Regions from separate parts of the Anaerostipes sp. Marseille-Q3525 genome, predicted to be linked through region 2. Evidence: predicted binding sites of a transcription regulator. Region 2 holds the regulator's gene; each other region holds the start of a gene.

Region 1 (5,530 bases), on a different contig from region 2:
CCAAAAAAGAAAAGAGGGTAAAAACTCCATGGACCATTTCCACACAAAAACTCACAAACTGAAAGGCAGTATCTCTCCAAACATCCAAGAAAACATAAAATATACAAAAAAGGTCATGCAAAACTGCAATGACTTAGTACAAAAACAATTCAAAATCGGAATTAACCATGAAATCAGCTTATATATTGTGTACATGGACGGCTTAGTAGATACAGAAAGGCTTCAAGAATCCGTCATAAGGCCATTACTTCAAGACTCTTTTCCACAAGAAAGAACAGCAATTGATCAATATGTAATTGAATCCGCAGACTGGAAATGGATCAATACAATGGAAGATGCCATGACGGCAATCTTATCTGGCAATACAGTCTTATTTCTGGATAAAGAAGCAAGGGCAATCTTATTTTCCAGTAAATCATTCCCAACAAGAGGTGTGCAAAATGCGGATCAGGAAGTGGCGATCGTTGGTCCCAAGGATAGTTTTACGGAGAGTTTGAGAACGAATACAGCGTTGATCCGCAGGAGAATCAGGGATACAAGGTTAAAAGTGATTCAGAAGCAGATTGGAACGAGAAGCAAAACGGATTATGCATTGATGTATATTGATGATCTGGTTCAAATAGATATCTTAAATAAAATTAAAAAACAAATGGATAAAATCTGTGTGGATGGAATTTTTGATAATGGAATGTTGCAGCAATATCTTGAAAAAGATAGTAGAACTCCATTTCCGCTTTATCAACTGACACAGCGGCCAGATAAGGTAGCGAGCAGTATTATGGAGGGGCGGATTGCGGTTGTATTGGATAATTCTCCAATGGTTTTATTGCTTCCAGTGACGTTAAATGTATTTTTTCAGGCGAGTGATGATTACTATAATCGTTGGGAAATTACGACATTCGTAAGAATCTTAAGGTATATGGCAGCAATTATTTCTATAGGGTTGCCAGGATTTTATGTAGCAATTGCGGGATTTCATCCGGAAGTGCTGCCAACACCATTTTTGCTGGCATTGATATCAGCTAGGGAAGGGGTCCCATTTCCAGTGATCGTAGAGGTTTTGCTGATGGAATTGTCTTTTGAATTATTAAGAGAAGCAGGAATCAGACTTCCGGGGCAGCTTGGAGGGACGATGGGAGTTGTTGGAGGCCTGATTGTTGGACAGGCGGCAGTGGATGCACATCTTGTCAGCACAATCGTGGTAATTGTGGTGGCGTTGACTGCGATCGCTACATTTTCGATTCCGAATGAGTTATTTACAAGTGCATTTCGGTTGATGAAATTTTTCCTGATCATGATGTGTGCTTTTTGGGGATTATATGGTTTTTTCTTAGGGTTTCTGGCAATATTTATTCATTTATTTTATCTGGAAAATTACGGAGTGCCATATGCACATCCGATGGTCGAAGAAAAAGGAAAATTATCCGCATCTTTTCAGGATTTTATGGTACGTTATCCATTAAAGCGGATGAAATACCGCCCAGAATTTACAAAAGAGGGGGCGAGGGTAAGGCAAAAGGAGGAACAGGATGAAAAATAAAGCACAAACGATCACGGCAAGACAGGGAAATCGAATTATGATTCTTGAAATATTTTCAGCGGCTGCGATGTTTCTCCCGCAGATCGCGTTGAAAAAGTCATATCATTCAGGGATTATCGTAGTGATCATAGCAAGTGTGATGACAGGAATTTATTTATGTATCACAGATTGTGTAGCACAAGGAAATTCAATTGAAAATATATTAAAAAAATATCGTCTCGCAGCCATCATTTATTATGTAAGATTTTTACTAAATGGAGCTTTTTTTTATTTGTGTATTTTATATCTTACAAAAAAATATCTCCTTCCAGACAAATCATCATTTCTTATTGGGGCTCCATTAATTTTACTGGCTTATCTGATGAATCAAGGAGGATTAACAAAAAGGGGCAGAGTAATGGAAGGGATTTTCTGGTTCGTGTTACTACCGATGATCTTTGTTCTGATCCTAAGTGTGACAAATCTATCATGGAATGAGTTAATGGTCAATGGCTGGAAAGGCAGGGAAATGTTCAATGGAAGTATCCTTACGTTTGCTCTGATGCATCCGATAGAACTTGTCTGGTTTTATCGTGGAGATATGAAAGATGGAGCAATCCATTTTAGATCATTTGCAGGGCTAACGCTTCTTTTTCTTGGAGTATTTGTAAGTACTGTAGGTTCTCTTGGAAAGAAACTTACAATGATCGATCTAGAACCTGTGATGTCTATGGCACAGGGAGTCGCAATGCCAGGAGGAATTATGGCAAGACTGGATTTGTTTTTGATCGCATTTTGGATCGTAGGAGTATTTTGTGTGTTCAGCGGCTATTTATTTTATGGAAATGAAAGCATCAAACATGCATTTTCAAAAGGAAGGACTGCGGGATTGATCTTGTCGTATGGAGGAATTTATGCTATCAGTCCATGGATCATGACAATATTTGCAACATGGATCAGGCGATATTTTTCTATTTTTATTTACGGAAATTTAATTGTTGGATTGGTTTTTCCGCTTATTTTATTCATGCTGTGGAGAAAGGAAAAGAAAGATGAGAAAATATAGGCTATGTCTTCTGGTAATACTGATTGCATTTTGCATACAAGGATGCAGCAAACAACAAGATGTGGAAGATCACAGTTTTGTACTGGCAATGGGATTTGAACGGATCAATGAAAAGAAATTGCTAGTGCGTTATTCTTATGCGGATTTCGACAAAGTACAGAGCGATTCCGGGACCAAAATACCATCAAGATCGGTGACAGTTTTAGCAACGTCTCTAAAAGATGCTAATAAAAAATGGAAACAATACAAAAGCCAGCAGTTAAATTTTGGACATCTAAAAGTTGTGATTTTTGGAAATGGAAAAAAGAATGTAAAGATCATAAAAGAATTGGTGGAAGAACCGCAGATTGCAAAATCTGTATACGTGTTAAAAACAGATCATAATCTGTCAGATATTTTTGGAAAAGAAGACAAATTGTCAATCTCATTTGGAGAATACCTGTCAAAAAAACTGGAAATAAAGGACAGTCAAAATCTTACTCTTGGAAGGATTTACAGATAAAGGGAAAGTAATAAAAAGTTAACATTGACTTTGCTATATAGGGGTGTTAAACTTGAAAAGCTACACTATCTAGTGTGTAAAAGAAAAAGAAAATACTACATCTAGTATACAATATAATGAGTAAAGAATAAAAGAATCTGATAGGGAAGGGAGAATTATGATCAAGGTAATTAAAAAAGACGGAACAAAAGAAGAATTCAATGTACAGAAAGTTATTGTAGCAGTGAATAAATCTGCATATCGTGCATTAGTAAAATTTACAGATGAAGAAATTGATTTTATCTGCAAATTTGTGACTGAAAAAGTAGAACAGATGCGCAAGAAAGAAGTTACGATTTCTGATATGCATAATGTGGTCGAAAGTGCATTGGAACAGACAAATCCATTGGTAGCGAAAAGCTACAGAGATTACCGTAATTACAAACAGGACTTTGTACAGATGTTAGATGAAGTATATAAGAAGAGCCAGTCTATCATGTATATTGGAGATAAAGAAAATAGCAACACAGACAGTGCACTGGTTTCTACCAAACGAAGCCTGATCTTTAATGAACTTAATAAAGAACTCTATCAGAAATTTTTCATGACAACTGAGGAAATTCAGGCATGTCGTGATGGATATATTTATATTCATGATATGTCTGCACGACGTGATACAATGAACTGCTGTCTATTTAATGTGCAGGAAGTATTAAAAGGCGGTTTTGAGATGGGAAATCTCTGGTACAACGAGCCAAAGACATTAGATGTCGCTTTTGATGTCATCGGAGATATTGTATTAAGTGCAGCCAGTCAGCAGTATGGTGGATTTACAGTACCAAATATCGAACTGATTTTGGAACCATATGCAGAGAAATCTTACGCAGCAGGGATCGAGAGATACGAAGAACTTGGATTGTCCAGAGAACGTGCCGAAGAAGAAGCAATGAAAGATGTCAAACGTGAATTTGAACAGGGATTCCAGGGGTTAGAATACAAATTTAATAGTGTATCATCAAGCCGTGGAGACTACCCATTTATCACAATGACAGCAGGAACTGGAACAGGAAGATTTGCGAAGATGGCAACGATCTCCATGTTAGATGTCAGAAGAAAAGGTCAGGGAAAAGATGGACATAAGAAACCAGTGTTATTCCCAAAACTCGTATTCTTATATGACAAGAATCTACATGGACCAGGATGCGAATTAGAAGATGTATTTGAGGCAGGAATCCGTTGCTCCAGACAGACAATGTACCCAGACTGGTTATCACTGACCGGAGAAGGTTATATTGCAAGCATGTACAAGAAATATGGCAAGATCATCAGCCCAATGGGATGCCGTGCATTCTTATCTCCATGGTACAAAGAAGGCGGAATGAAACCAGCAGATGAAAATGACGAACCAATTTTTGTCGGAAGATTTAACATCGGTGCTGTCAGTCTTCATTTACCAATGATCTATGCGAAGGCAAAACAGGAAGGAAAAGATTTTCACGAAGTATTAGATTACTATTTAAATCTGATTCGTGAATTACATATCAGAACATACGAATACTTAGGAGAAATGAAAGCATCAACGAATCCACTTGCATACTGTGAAGGGGGATTTTTAGGTGGACATTTGGGAATCCATGATAAGATCAAACCGATCTTAAAGAGTGCAACAGCTTCCTTTGGGATCACGGCATTAAATGAATTACAGCAGCTATACAATCATAAATCTTTAGCAGAAGATGGCGAGTTTGCGTTAGAAACTTTGCGTTATATTAATGAGAAAGTAGAAGAATTTAAGGAAGAAGATGGAAATTTATATGCAATCTACGGAACACCAGCCGAGAACTTGTGCGGTTTACAGGTCAAACAGTTCCGCAAGAAATATGGTGTCATTGAAAATGTATCTGACAGAGAATATGTGAGCAATTCGTTCCACTGTCATGTTACAGAAGACATCACACCAATCGAGAAGCAGGATCTTGAAGGACGTTTCTGGGAATTATGCAATGGTGGAAAGATTCAGTATGTAAAATATCCGATCAATTATAACAAAGAAGCAGTAAAGACATTAGTAAGAAGAGCAATGGACAAAGGGTTCTATGAAGGAGTTAATTTATCCTTAGCTTACTGTGATGACTGCGGACACGAAGAATTAGAGATGGACGTATGCCCAGTGTGCGGAAGCGAAAACCTAACAAAGATCGATCGAATGAACGGATATCTCTCTTACTCCAGAGTCAAAGGAGACACAAGACTTAATGATGCCAAAATGGCAGAAATTGCAGAAAGGAAATCCATGTAAAATGCGTTACCATAATATTACGAAAGATGATATGTTAAATGGAGACGGCTTAAGAGCCGTCCTATGGGTTGCAGGCTGCACCCACAAATGCAAAGGCTGTCACAATCCAGTCACATGGGATATCGAAGGAGGAATTCCTTTCGATGAGGCAGCAAAAGAAGAATT
Region 2 (5,530 bases):
CACAGAGATACGTGTGGAGTCTGTACGTAAGTATGTGATCAGACCGACCGTTCCCTGTCCTTTGATGTTCACACCTTCGTATAACTGCTGTGCGATACGCATGGTTTTCTGTGGTGCAAAATTTAACTTGCTGGATGCATCCTGCTGCAGCGTACTTGTTGTAAATGGAAGTGGGCTTTTCTTTAATCGTTCGGTAACTTTTACCCCTTCTACTGTGAATTCTTTTCCCTTTAAATAGGATAAGATCTCATTCATCTCTTCTTCACTGTGGATCTCCATTTTCTGATCTTTGGTTCCAACAAGTTTCGCTTCTAAAGGCTTTTTGCTTCCTTTGACATCTAATAAGGCTTCGAGCGACCAGTATTCCTGTGGAATAAATAAATTGATCTCTTCTTCTCGATCACAGATGAGTCGCAGTGCTACAGACTGAACTCGTCCAGCACTTAATCCTCGTTTGATCTTTGCCCAAAGAATTGGGCTGATCTGATATCCTACGATTCGGTCTAGGACACGTCTTGCCTGCTGTGCATCGACTAAGTTCATGTCGATATCTCTTGCATGTTTGATGGAATCTTTGACCGCTGTTTTTGTGATCTCATTGAATGTGATACGGCTATAGTTCTTATTTTCCAATTTTAATGCGTAATATAAATGCCATGAGATGGCTTCTCCTTCACGGTCCGGGTCAGTCGCGAGGTATACTTTGTCTGCTTTCTTTACTGCTTTACGAAGAGCTGCTAATACTTCACCCTTCCCGCGGATCGTAATGTACTTTGGTTCAAAGTCATTCTCGATATCAATTCCTAAGGTACTCTTTGGCAGATCGCGAACATGCCCGTTGGACGCGATCACTTCATAATTTCTGCCCAGAAATTTTTTAATTGTTTTTGCTTTCGCCGGTGATTCGACGATAACTAGATATTTTGGCATATAGTATTACCCCTTATTTACATTTTTTTGATATATAAATTTTGATGAGTCTGTTTGATATATCCTTTCGCTTCTAATTGAAATAATGCTTTGATCACTTCTTCATAAGAAAAACCGGATGCACTTAAGATCTCATCAATATGTTTCGGTTTCAAGCTCAACATATCATACACCCTTTTTTCTGCCTTTGCAAGAGATTTTGTATGAAGCTTTGGAAATTTTCGTGAAATTCCTGTGAATTCTGAAAATTCTGTCAAAATATCGTCGACATTTTCAACCAATTTTGCGCCTTGTTTGATGAGTCCGTGGCAGCCTTTTGAATGCTTATTGGTAATCATTCCGGGAACTGCAAATACTTCTTTATTCTGATCAAGCCCACAATCCGCTGTGATCAGTGATCCGCTTCGCTCTCTGGCTTCTGTCACAAGGATTCCATCACTTAATCCACTGATGATCCGATTCCTTTCTGGAAAATGCCATTTAAGTGGTTCACTGCCTGGCGGGTACTCGGAAATAACTGTCTGATTCACATACATGTCATAAAATAACTGAAAATTCTCTTTTGGGTAAATGAAATCGATCCCACATCCTAAAACTCCAACAGCTTGTCCATTTTTATTGATTATCTCTCGGTGAACCGCCCCATCTACGCCTCTTGCGAGGCCACTGATGATCTGTACACCTTGCTCTGCCAACTCTTTTGCGAATTTTTTCGAGATTTCAAAGCCGTAAGTTGTCGGAAATCTTGACCCTACGATCGCAATTGACAGTTCTTTTTCTTCATATGGCTGGCCTTTTTGAAAGATGCCATAAGGAGCATCATAAATTTTTCTTAAACGATTCGGATATGCAGCTTCTTTTTGAATGATAAAACGGATATTTTCACGATGCAAAGCTTCATAGTCTTTCTGAATCATTGCTTCATCTCTTGAGTTGATGAAACGACCGTATTCAAGATCTGTCATGCGTTCCTTTAGGATTTCTGGGTTGATCTTATAGAGTTCTTTTGGATGAATGAAGATATCCATCAGTTCTTTTTGTTTCTTGATCGGCAACATGACTTTGCCACACAGCCAGTACCAGTATAATTTATCTTCCATATTCCAGCACCTCTCTGATAAAATCTGTGTTTCGAAAAGTCATAGCTTCCATTAAGTGAATCGGTTTGATCTCGGATTCATTTTCCATCAGCATGATTGTTAACGCTACTTTTAAAATCTTATCCATTCCTCGTCTTGTGATCTTGCCGGATTGGTAGGCAATGTCTAAGATCTCTTTGCATTCTTTCGATAAATGAATGATCTTGTTTAACTGTATGTGGCTTAATTGACCGATAGCATTGCAGGAATCATTTTTTAGTAAATTTTTTTCTCTTTGGATGGTTGTTTTGATCCGTTTTTTGATCTGACTGGACGTTTCTACCATTTCTTTTTGTTTCGCTTTTTGTAAGTTGTGATCTTTTTTACTAATACATAAAACCATGTCAAATCGGTCTAGGATTGGCCCTGATAATTTCTTTAGATAACGTTTCTTTTCATGATAGGTACATCGACAGATCCCGTCTTCCAGTCCATAACCGCAAGGACATGGATTCATCGTTGCGATCAGTTGAAAATCGGCTGGAAACTGATGATAGATCCCATTTCTGGTGATATCGATCGTTCCATCTTCCAGTGGCTGTCTGAGTGCTTCGATACATTCGGTTTTAAATTCCATAAATTCATCCAGAAATAAGATCCCATGATGCGCTAATGTGATCTCTCCTGCGGTCGGTGTCTTGCCTCCTCCAAGAAACGCTGCCTTGGGGATCATTGGATGTGGCTGGCGAAATGGACGAGTGTTGTCTTCTAAATATCTTTGGATTCCTGTCGCATCATAGATCGCCTGAACTTCCATTTTCTCTTCTTTTGATAATGGTGGAAGGATTGTCGGAATTCTTCTGGCTGCCATTGTTTTTCCTGATCCCGGAGATCCAATGATCAGTAAATGATGTCTTCCAGTGACAGCAATTTCTATCGCTCTTTTTAAATGTTTCTGACCTATGATATCGCTAAAATCTTCTTCTGTTTCTTCTTTCTGATATTGTGTTGTATCTATGCAGCATCTTTGTTGATACGTTCCATGAAAATAGTCCAAAACATCTTGTAAGCTATCCATAAATATGACTTCGATATCTTCCATTCCTCTTAGGGAATTGGCATCTTCCCTTGCCGCAAAAAACTTATGGATTCCTTTTTTTCTTGCTTCTAAAACAATTGGAAGACAGTTTCCAACCCCTCTGATCTTGCCATTTAACCCTAATTCTCCCATAATGCAGATATCCTCTAATTTGCTTGCATCGATTAAATTCAGACACCCTAAAAAAGCCACGGCGATTGGGAAATCGAACGCAGTTCCATTCTTTCTTATATTGGCTGGGGATAAGTTGACTGTGATCTTCATGGATGGCAGGGGATGGCCGATGGAGCGTAGTGCTGATGCAACGCGCTCTTTTGCTTCCATGGATTCTTTAGAAAGATAGCCTACCATGGTGAAATATGGCAGGCCGTTTCTGATCTCTACTTCGACGTGGATGAGTCTTCCGCTCACTCCACTGACGATTCCTGTGATTACTTCCTGATAAATAGTACTCAACTCCTTCTCTTCTCAAAAAAGAAGCTGGTTTCAAAATGATATGGTTAGTCTATCACAAAAGTAATATTTTTACAATACTGTATATTCAAAACAATCGTACTTATTTCAATAATTTCTTTAATTCACTCATAAAGGTGTTCACATCTTTAAATTCGCGATAGATGGCTGCGAATCTTACATATGCAACTTCATTTAAGTCTTTTAATTTGTCCATGACCATCTCTCCGATCACGGATGACTCTACTTCTCTTGTTCCCATGTTGTAGATCTTTGTCTCGATCTCATCAATCGCTGCTTCGATCTGTCCCATGGAGACTGGAAGTTTGTGACAGGATTGTACGATTCCATTTCTTATTTTGCTTCGGTCATAAAGCTGTCTTGTCTTATCTTTCTTGATAACGCTTAATGGTTCTGTCTCTATCTTCTCATAAGTTGTAAAACGCTTTCCGCATTCATCGCATTGTCTTCTTCTACGGATCGCATTGTTGTCTTCTGCCGGTCTGGAATCTACGACTCTGGAATTCTCGCTTCCACAATATGGGCATCTCATCTTCTTGTACCTCCGTGTTTTTTTCTGCTTGAAGTATATCATTTTTTGCCATAAAATAAAAGCTTTTCTTTTATTTCAGGCATTCTTTTTCGTTGATATCGACTAAAATGGTGTCTCTTCCGATCCTCACGACACATTTGTATGGAATTTTATAGATTTTATTCTTTTTCCCAAGGCACAGGATCATCTTTGTTGTTTTGGGCACGATCAGATAGCAGATCTGTCCAGTATGTATTTCAAATTCGAGGTCTAAGACAAATCCTAAGCATTCACCGGTGTTACAATTGATCACATCTTTTTGCCGAAGTTCGAGAAATTTCATGTCGGAAATCCTTTTTCTTCCTATTATAATAGTATTCTTTTTTTCGATAAATAGACGCAGAAAAAAGCAGAAGATCCAATCTCTAGAATCTTCTGCTTCTTTATTATTATCATTATGAAGAAAGATTAAGCTTCTTTCTTTTCTACCGGTTTTTTAGGTGCTGGTTTCTTAGGAACTAATTTCTTTCCTGTAATGATTCCTTTTGGACATTTACCTGCACATAATCCACAACCTACACATTTTTCATAATCGATCTGTGCAATGTTGTTTTCAACCTTAATTGCTCCAAGTTTACATACTTTTTCACATGCTTTACATCCGATACATCCTGCTTTACATACAGACATTACCTGTTTACCGAATTCTTTAGAGCTGCACTGTACTCTTGTTTTCTTATTTTCTGGTACAAGGTCGATTAAGGATTTTGGACATGTTTCTGCACATTTTCCACATCCTACACATGCTTCTTCATCGATGTGAGCGATTCCGTTCACGATAGAGATCGCATTTTCTGGACATACTGCTGCACAGCTTCCAAATCCCATACATCCAAATTCGCATCCTTTTGGTCCTGCACCTGGTACGTTCATAGCTTCGATACAGCTCTGAACTCCAGAATACTGGTATTTGTCAGATGCTTTTTCGCAAGTTCCGGCACATTTAACGAATGCGACTTTCTTTACGAATTCTCCGGCTTCAACACCCATGATCGCACTGATCTTTTCAGCGGCTGCTGCTCCACCAACTGGACAGCCATTGACTGGTGCTTCTCCATTTGCGATTGCTTTTGCAAGTCCATCACAACCTGCGTATCCACAACCACCACAGTTATTTCCTGGAAGTTCTGCACGGATAGCCACTTCCTTCTCGTCTACAGGAACTTTAAATTTCTCTGAGGCAATTCCCAGTAAGATTGCGATAAGCAGACCGGTTCCTCCGACAACAACCATGGCAAGTAAAATTGCTGATATATTCATCTTCTTTACCTCCTAAATAAGTCCTGAGAATCCGAAGAATGCGATCGCCATTAATCCTGCTGTTAACAGTGTGATAGGCATTCCTTTGAAAGATTCTGGGATGTTGTTGTATTCCAT
Region 3 (5,530 bases), on a different contig from region 2:
AGTCTTTGGAGTAATTTCACCAAAGATCAGAACAAGAATCGTGATCACGGCTGTTGCAATTCCGGCTCCCATACTTCCAAAGATACGAATTGCGATTGTAGTTGTTAAGGAAGTCAGGGAAATATTTACTAAGTTATTTCCAACCAGAATACTAGAAAGCATCTGACTAGGATTCTCGATTAGTTTTAAGACTAATGCAGCTTTTTTATTTCCATCCTCTGCCATAGCACGCATGCTGTGGGGATTTACCGTTGTTAATGCAGTTTCCGCCGATGAAAAATAAGCGGAAAGCGAAAGTAAAACTATAATTTCGACAATCTGTAATATTGTACTGGGGTCCAATTATTATTCCTCCTAAAAATTAATATAATAATCATCTGCTTTTTAATACAGTTCTTCTCATTGTACGCAACAAATGGCTTCATGTCAAGTTAGTGGTTGCCAACCATGGAAAAATATGGTATACCTATTTTTAGGAGGAATGGTCGTATGAAGTACTACTATGATTATCGTTTTCCAATCGGGAATCTGACGATTGAGGAAGACGGACATGGAATTTGTGGGATTTATTTTGGAATAAAGAAGTTAGAAGGCGAGAAGAAGAATACAGAGTTGATCAGAGAAGCAGCCCTTCAGCTGTCACAATATTTTGATGGACGCAGAAAGAAATTTGATCTGAAACTTTCTTATTATGGAACGGAATTTCAGATAAAGGTATGGAAGGCATTGCAAGAGATTCCATATGGAACAACCTGTACATACAAAGATATTGCAGAACGTGTAGGAATTCCAAAAGGATGCCGTGCTGTAGGTATGGCAAATAATAAAAATCCAATCGTGATCGTAGTTCCATGTCACAGAGTGATTGGAATGAATGGTTCTCTGACAGGATATGCAGGCGGACTTGATGTGAAAGAATATTTATTGGAACTTGAGAAACGTAATCAAAAAGTAAAGGAAAGATATTGACAAAGATTCTCAATTGAGATATGATACATAGGCATATTTTGCCGGAGGCACATCCGGTATTGATCTTATATATTTCCGTGAGGGAGTAGTTAGCAGAGAATCTGTGACAGTATCAACACAATGATGGACAACATCTGGTGCTGTCTTAATTAACGAGACTCATAGACGATAAGCCTTAATTTATGGCAGGTTTTTCGTCTGTGAGTCTTTTTTTCGATATGGAGGACAATTTTATGGATTTGCTTACACTATTAACACTGGCTGTTGGATTGTCGATGGATGCATTTGCTGTTTCAATCTGCAAAGGCCTGGCAATGCGAGAAAAAGTTTTGGGAAAAGGGGTCATTATTGGCTTATGGTTTGGAGGCTTTCAGGCATTGATGCCAATCATTGGATTTTTTCTTGGAACACAATTTAAAGATCAGATCACATCAATTGATCACTGGATTGCATTTATCCTTCTTGGACTGATTGGAATTAATATGGTGAAAGAATCATTGTCAGATGAAGAAGAGAATGCAGATGCATCCATTGAAATAAAAGAAATGTTTATGCTTGCAGTGGCAACAAGTATAGATGCACTTGCAGTAGGAATTACATTTGCGTTTTTAAATGTGCATATTGTATCCGCAGCATCTATGATCGGAGTCTGTACATTTTTGATTTCATTTGCAGGAGTAAAGATTGGAAATATTTTTGGAACAAAATATAAATCAAAGGCAGAGCTTGCAGGTGGCATAATACTGATACTTTTGGGATTTAAGATTCTTCTTGAACACCTTCATATTCTCTAAAATAAAAAAATACCCCTTTCTTTTTTTGTGAAAAGAGTGTAATATAATATAGGCAGTGGCACAACATATTGTGTCGGATGGTAAGAATATAACAAGATTTTGTGCCCAGAAAATGGAAACGCACAAAATCTTGTAATTTTATATAAAAGAGGGAGAAACTATGAATGGTGATGTAAAAACAAAGATTATCAAGCGGAATGGAGAAGAGGTAACCTTTGATATCGATAAGATCATCAATGCGATCACAAAGGCGAATGAAGAAGTATCAAAGCTTCATCAGATGAACGAATATCAGATCATGGCAATTGCAGAAAAAGTTGCGGATCAGGTGAAAAGTTCTTCACATGCAGTGAATGTAGAAGACATTCAGAACATGGTTGAGACAGGAATCATGGAGATGAGAGGATACGAAGTTGCCCAGAAGTATGTAAGATATCGTTTTAAGAGAGAATTAAGAAGAAAATCTAATACAACTGATGATGGAATTCTTGCTCTTCTTGATAATATTAATGAGGAAGTGAATCAGGAAAATTCAAATAAGAATCCAGTGATCAATTCCACACAGAGAGATTACATGGCTGGAGAAGTCAGCAAGGATTTAAGTAAGAGAGTCCTTTTACCAAATGATATCATCCGTGCTCATGAAGAAGGAATCATTCATTTTCATGATTCTGATTATTTTGCACAGAGAGAACATAATTGTGATCTGATCAATTTAGAAGATATGCTTCAGAATGGAACTGTGATCAGCGAGACGCTGATTGAGAAACCGCATTCATTTTTTACAGCATGTAATGTAACAACACAGATCGTGGCACAGGTAGCAAGTAACCAATATGGGGGACAGTCATTTACACTGGCACATTTAGCACCATTTGTAGATATCAGCAGAAAGAAACTTCGTAATAATGTTGTCAAAGAACGTAAAGCAATTGGAGAATCTATGGATGATGAGATCATCGATAAGATTACGGAGATGCGTCTTTATGATGAAATCAAACAGGGAATTCAGACGATCCAGTATCAGTTAGTAACATTGATGACATGTAATGGTCAGGCACCATTTGTCACAGTCTTTATGTATCTTGATGAAGTGCCGGAAGGACAGACAAGAGATGATTTAGCACTCGTGATCGAAGAAGTTTTAAAACAGAGAATTCAAGGTGTTAAAAACGAGAAAGGAGTTTGGATCACACCAGCATTTCCAAAACTTATTTATGTACTTGATGATGATAATATCACGGAAGATTCCAAGTACTGGTATCTGACGAAATTAGCTGCACAATGTACAGCGAAACGTATGGTTCCAGATTATATATCTGCGAAAGTGATGAGAGAACTTAAGAACGGAGATGTATATCCTTGTATGGGATGCAGATCTTTCTTAACAGTTGAGGATTCTCAGAGAAATGCAGATGGAAGTCATAAGTTTTACGGAAGATTTAATCAGGGGGTTGTAACGATCAACTTAGTTGATGTGGCATGTAGTTCTGACGGAGACATGGACAAATTCTGGGAGATCTTAGAAGAAAGACTTGAACTTTGTCATAAAGCCTTAAGATGCCGTCACGAGAGATTAAAGGGAGCAGTATCTGATGTTGCACCGATCCTTTGGCAGCATGGGGCACTGGCAAGACTTAAAAAAGGTGAGAAGATCGATAAGTTATTATATGATGGATACTCCACAATTTCTCTTGGATATGCAGGACTGTATGAGATGTGTGTTCGTATGACAGGAAAATCTCATACATCCGATGAAGGAAAAGAATTTGCGCTAAAAGTTATGCAGAAGTTAAATGATAAATGTAACGAATGGAAGGAAGCAGAAAATATCAGCTATTCTGTATACGGAACACCAATGGAATCTACAACTTATAAGTTTGCGAAATGTTTACAGAAACGTTTTGGTATTATTCCAGGTGTCACAGATAAGAACTATATCACAAACAGTTATCATGTCCATGTAACAGAAGAAATCGATGCATTCAGCAAACTTGCATTCGAATCAGAATTCCAGAAATTATCTCCAGGTGGAGCAATTAGTTACATTGAAGTACCGAACATGCAGGATAATATCCCAGCTGTTTTATCTGTTATGAAATTCATTTATAATAACATTATGTATGCAGAGTTGAATACAAAGAGTGATTATTGCGAATGTTGTGGATATGACGGGGAAATTCAGATCAAAGAAGATGAATCTGGAAAGCTGATCTGGGAATGTCCAAACTGTGGAAACACAGATCAAGATCATATGTTTGTTGCAAGACGTACCTGCGGATATATCGGAACACAGTTCTGGAATCAGGGACGTACACAAGAGATTAAGGATCGAGTACTTCATTTATAAGAATTATTTACAGAGGAAATCATATGTACTACGGAGAGATTAAAAAATGTGACATAGCGAATGGACCAGGAGTCAGGGTAAGTTTATTTGTATCAGGCTGCAGAAACCATTGTCCGGGATGTTTTAATAAGGAAACATGGGATTTTTGTTATGGAAAGCCATTTACACCGGAAACAAAAGAGCATATCATAGAATTATTAAAACCAGATTATATCGAAGGATTTTCGCTTCTTGGAGGAGAACCATTTGAACCAGAGAACCAGAAAGAATTGGTTTTATTATTAAAAGAAATTAAAGAAATATATCCTGATAAGAATATCTGGTGTTATACAGGATATACTTATGAAAAGGATCTTATGCAGGGTGGAAAAGTACACACATCATTTACGGAAGAAATGTTATCTTATATTGATATACTGGTAGATGGACGATTTATTGAAGCCCAGAAAGATATCACATTAAAATTCCGAGGAAGTGCAAACCAGAGAATTCTAAATTTAAATGAAAGATAAGGCCATAAGAGATGCAGTGAAAAGATACTGCATCTTTTTCTTTTTATCATGATGCAATCTCTTGACAGACTGTGCTTTATATTATAGTCTATGTATAACAAAATATCATAGATAGATTGTAAAATTCGAAAGAAGAAAGAAGGGTTGCACAATGATACTGGAGATTGATTTCAATAGTGACGAGGCAATCTATGTACAGTTAAGAAATCAGATCATTATGGGAATCGCATGTGAAGAATTTACTGATGGAGAATCACTTCCATCTGTACGACAGCTTGCACAGGTACTTGGAGTGAATATGCACACGGTAAATAAAGCCTATGCGATTTTAAGAGAAGAAGGATACTTAAAATTAGACCGAAGAAAAGGTGCAGTCATAAGCGTTGAAACTCTGGAAAAGCAGCAGGAGCTGGCTAGTATTCAGGACAATCTAAGAATGCTGGTTGCTGAAGCAGTCTGTAAGGGAGTTACAGAAGATGAGATGAACCAGCTGGTTCATGACATGTACCAGAAATTAGACAGAAAGTAATAACAGGAGGAGTTATGAACCGATTACCATTTACAAAATATGCCTCCAAAGCATTGAATGAAGGAAGGGAGATTGCAGGATATCTTGGATTTAAGGATGTCAGCAGTATCTTTATCCTTCTTGGACTTTACGGAACAGATGGATCTCTTGCGAGCGAAGTTCTTAAGATGCATGGAGTGACAAGAGAATTAATAGAAGAGGCGGTCAAGGAGAAATCAAAGATGCCAAAAGACCGCAGAAGAACAGTGAAAGATACACCAAAGACAGAATATCTTTTAGAGATTGCAGGGGAACTTGCAATGAAATATGGATGCGATGCAATAGGCTCAGAACATATTCTTATGGCAATGATCAAAGACGGAGATAATGAGGCTTT

What was found. The regulator NrdR, encoded in region 2, represses ribonucleotide reductase genes. The targets are predictions, from matches to a motif close to CACAANATNTTGTG.
Region 1: nrdD (anaerobic ribonucleoside-triphosphate reductase) is a predicted target of NrdR. The motif match lies at 3,181-3,194, and genes of this name have one in related genera.
Region 3: nrdD (anaerobic ribonucleoside-triphosphate reductase) is a predicted target of NrdR. The motif match lies at 1,823-1,836, and genes of this name have one in related genera.

What each region holds. Positions count from the first base shown of each region.
Region 1 is NZ_JAGTTT010000029.1:18,441-23,970, forward strand. Features, by position in the region: gene KE503_RS12015 (spore germination protein) at 29-1,540, shown strand; gene KE503_RS12020 (GerAB/ArcD/ProY family transporter) at 1,530-2,585, shown strand; gene KE503_RS12025 (Ger(x)C family spore germination protein) at 2,572-3,087, shown strand; gene nrdD (anaerobic ribonucleoside-triphosphate reductase) at 3,245-5,365, shown strand; gene nrdG (anaerobic ribonucleoside-triphosphate reductase activating protein) at 5,367-5,530, shown strand, end outside.
Region 2 is NZ_JAGTTT010000012.1:56,651-62,180, reverse strand. Features, by position in the region: gene topA (type I DNA topoisomerase) at 1-930, opposite strand, end outside; gene dprA (DNA-processing protein DprA) at 948-2,030, opposite strand; gene KE503_RS07465 (YifB family Mg chelatase-like AAA ATPase) at 2,020-3,564, opposite strand; gene nrdR (transcriptional regulator NrdR) at 3,665-4,114, opposite strand; gene KE503_RS07455 (PRC-barrel domain-containing protein) at 4,185-4,436, opposite strand; gene KE503_RS07450 (RnfABCDGE type electron transport complex subunit B) at 4,562-5,413, opposite strand; gene rsxA (electron transport complex subunit RsxA) at 5,426-5,530, opposite strand, start outside.
Region 3 is NZ_JAGTTT010000020.1:17,076-22,605, forward strand. Features, by position in the region: gene KE503_RS09900 (HlyC/CorC family transporter) at 1-342, opposite strand, end outside; gene KE503_RS09905 (methylated-DNA--[protein]-cysteine S-methyltransferase) at 490-969, shown strand; gene KE503_RS09910 (manganese efflux pump MntP) at 1,203-1,763, shown strand; gene nrdD (anaerobic ribonucleoside-triphosphate reductase) at 1,924-4,113, shown strand; gene nrdG (anaerobic ribonucleoside-triphosphate reductase activating protein) at 4,137-4,625, shown strand; gene KE503_RS09925 (GntR family transcriptional regulator) at 4,777-5,154, shown strand; gene KE503_RS09930 (ATP-dependent Clp protease ATP-binding subunit) at 5,169-5,530, shown strand, end outside.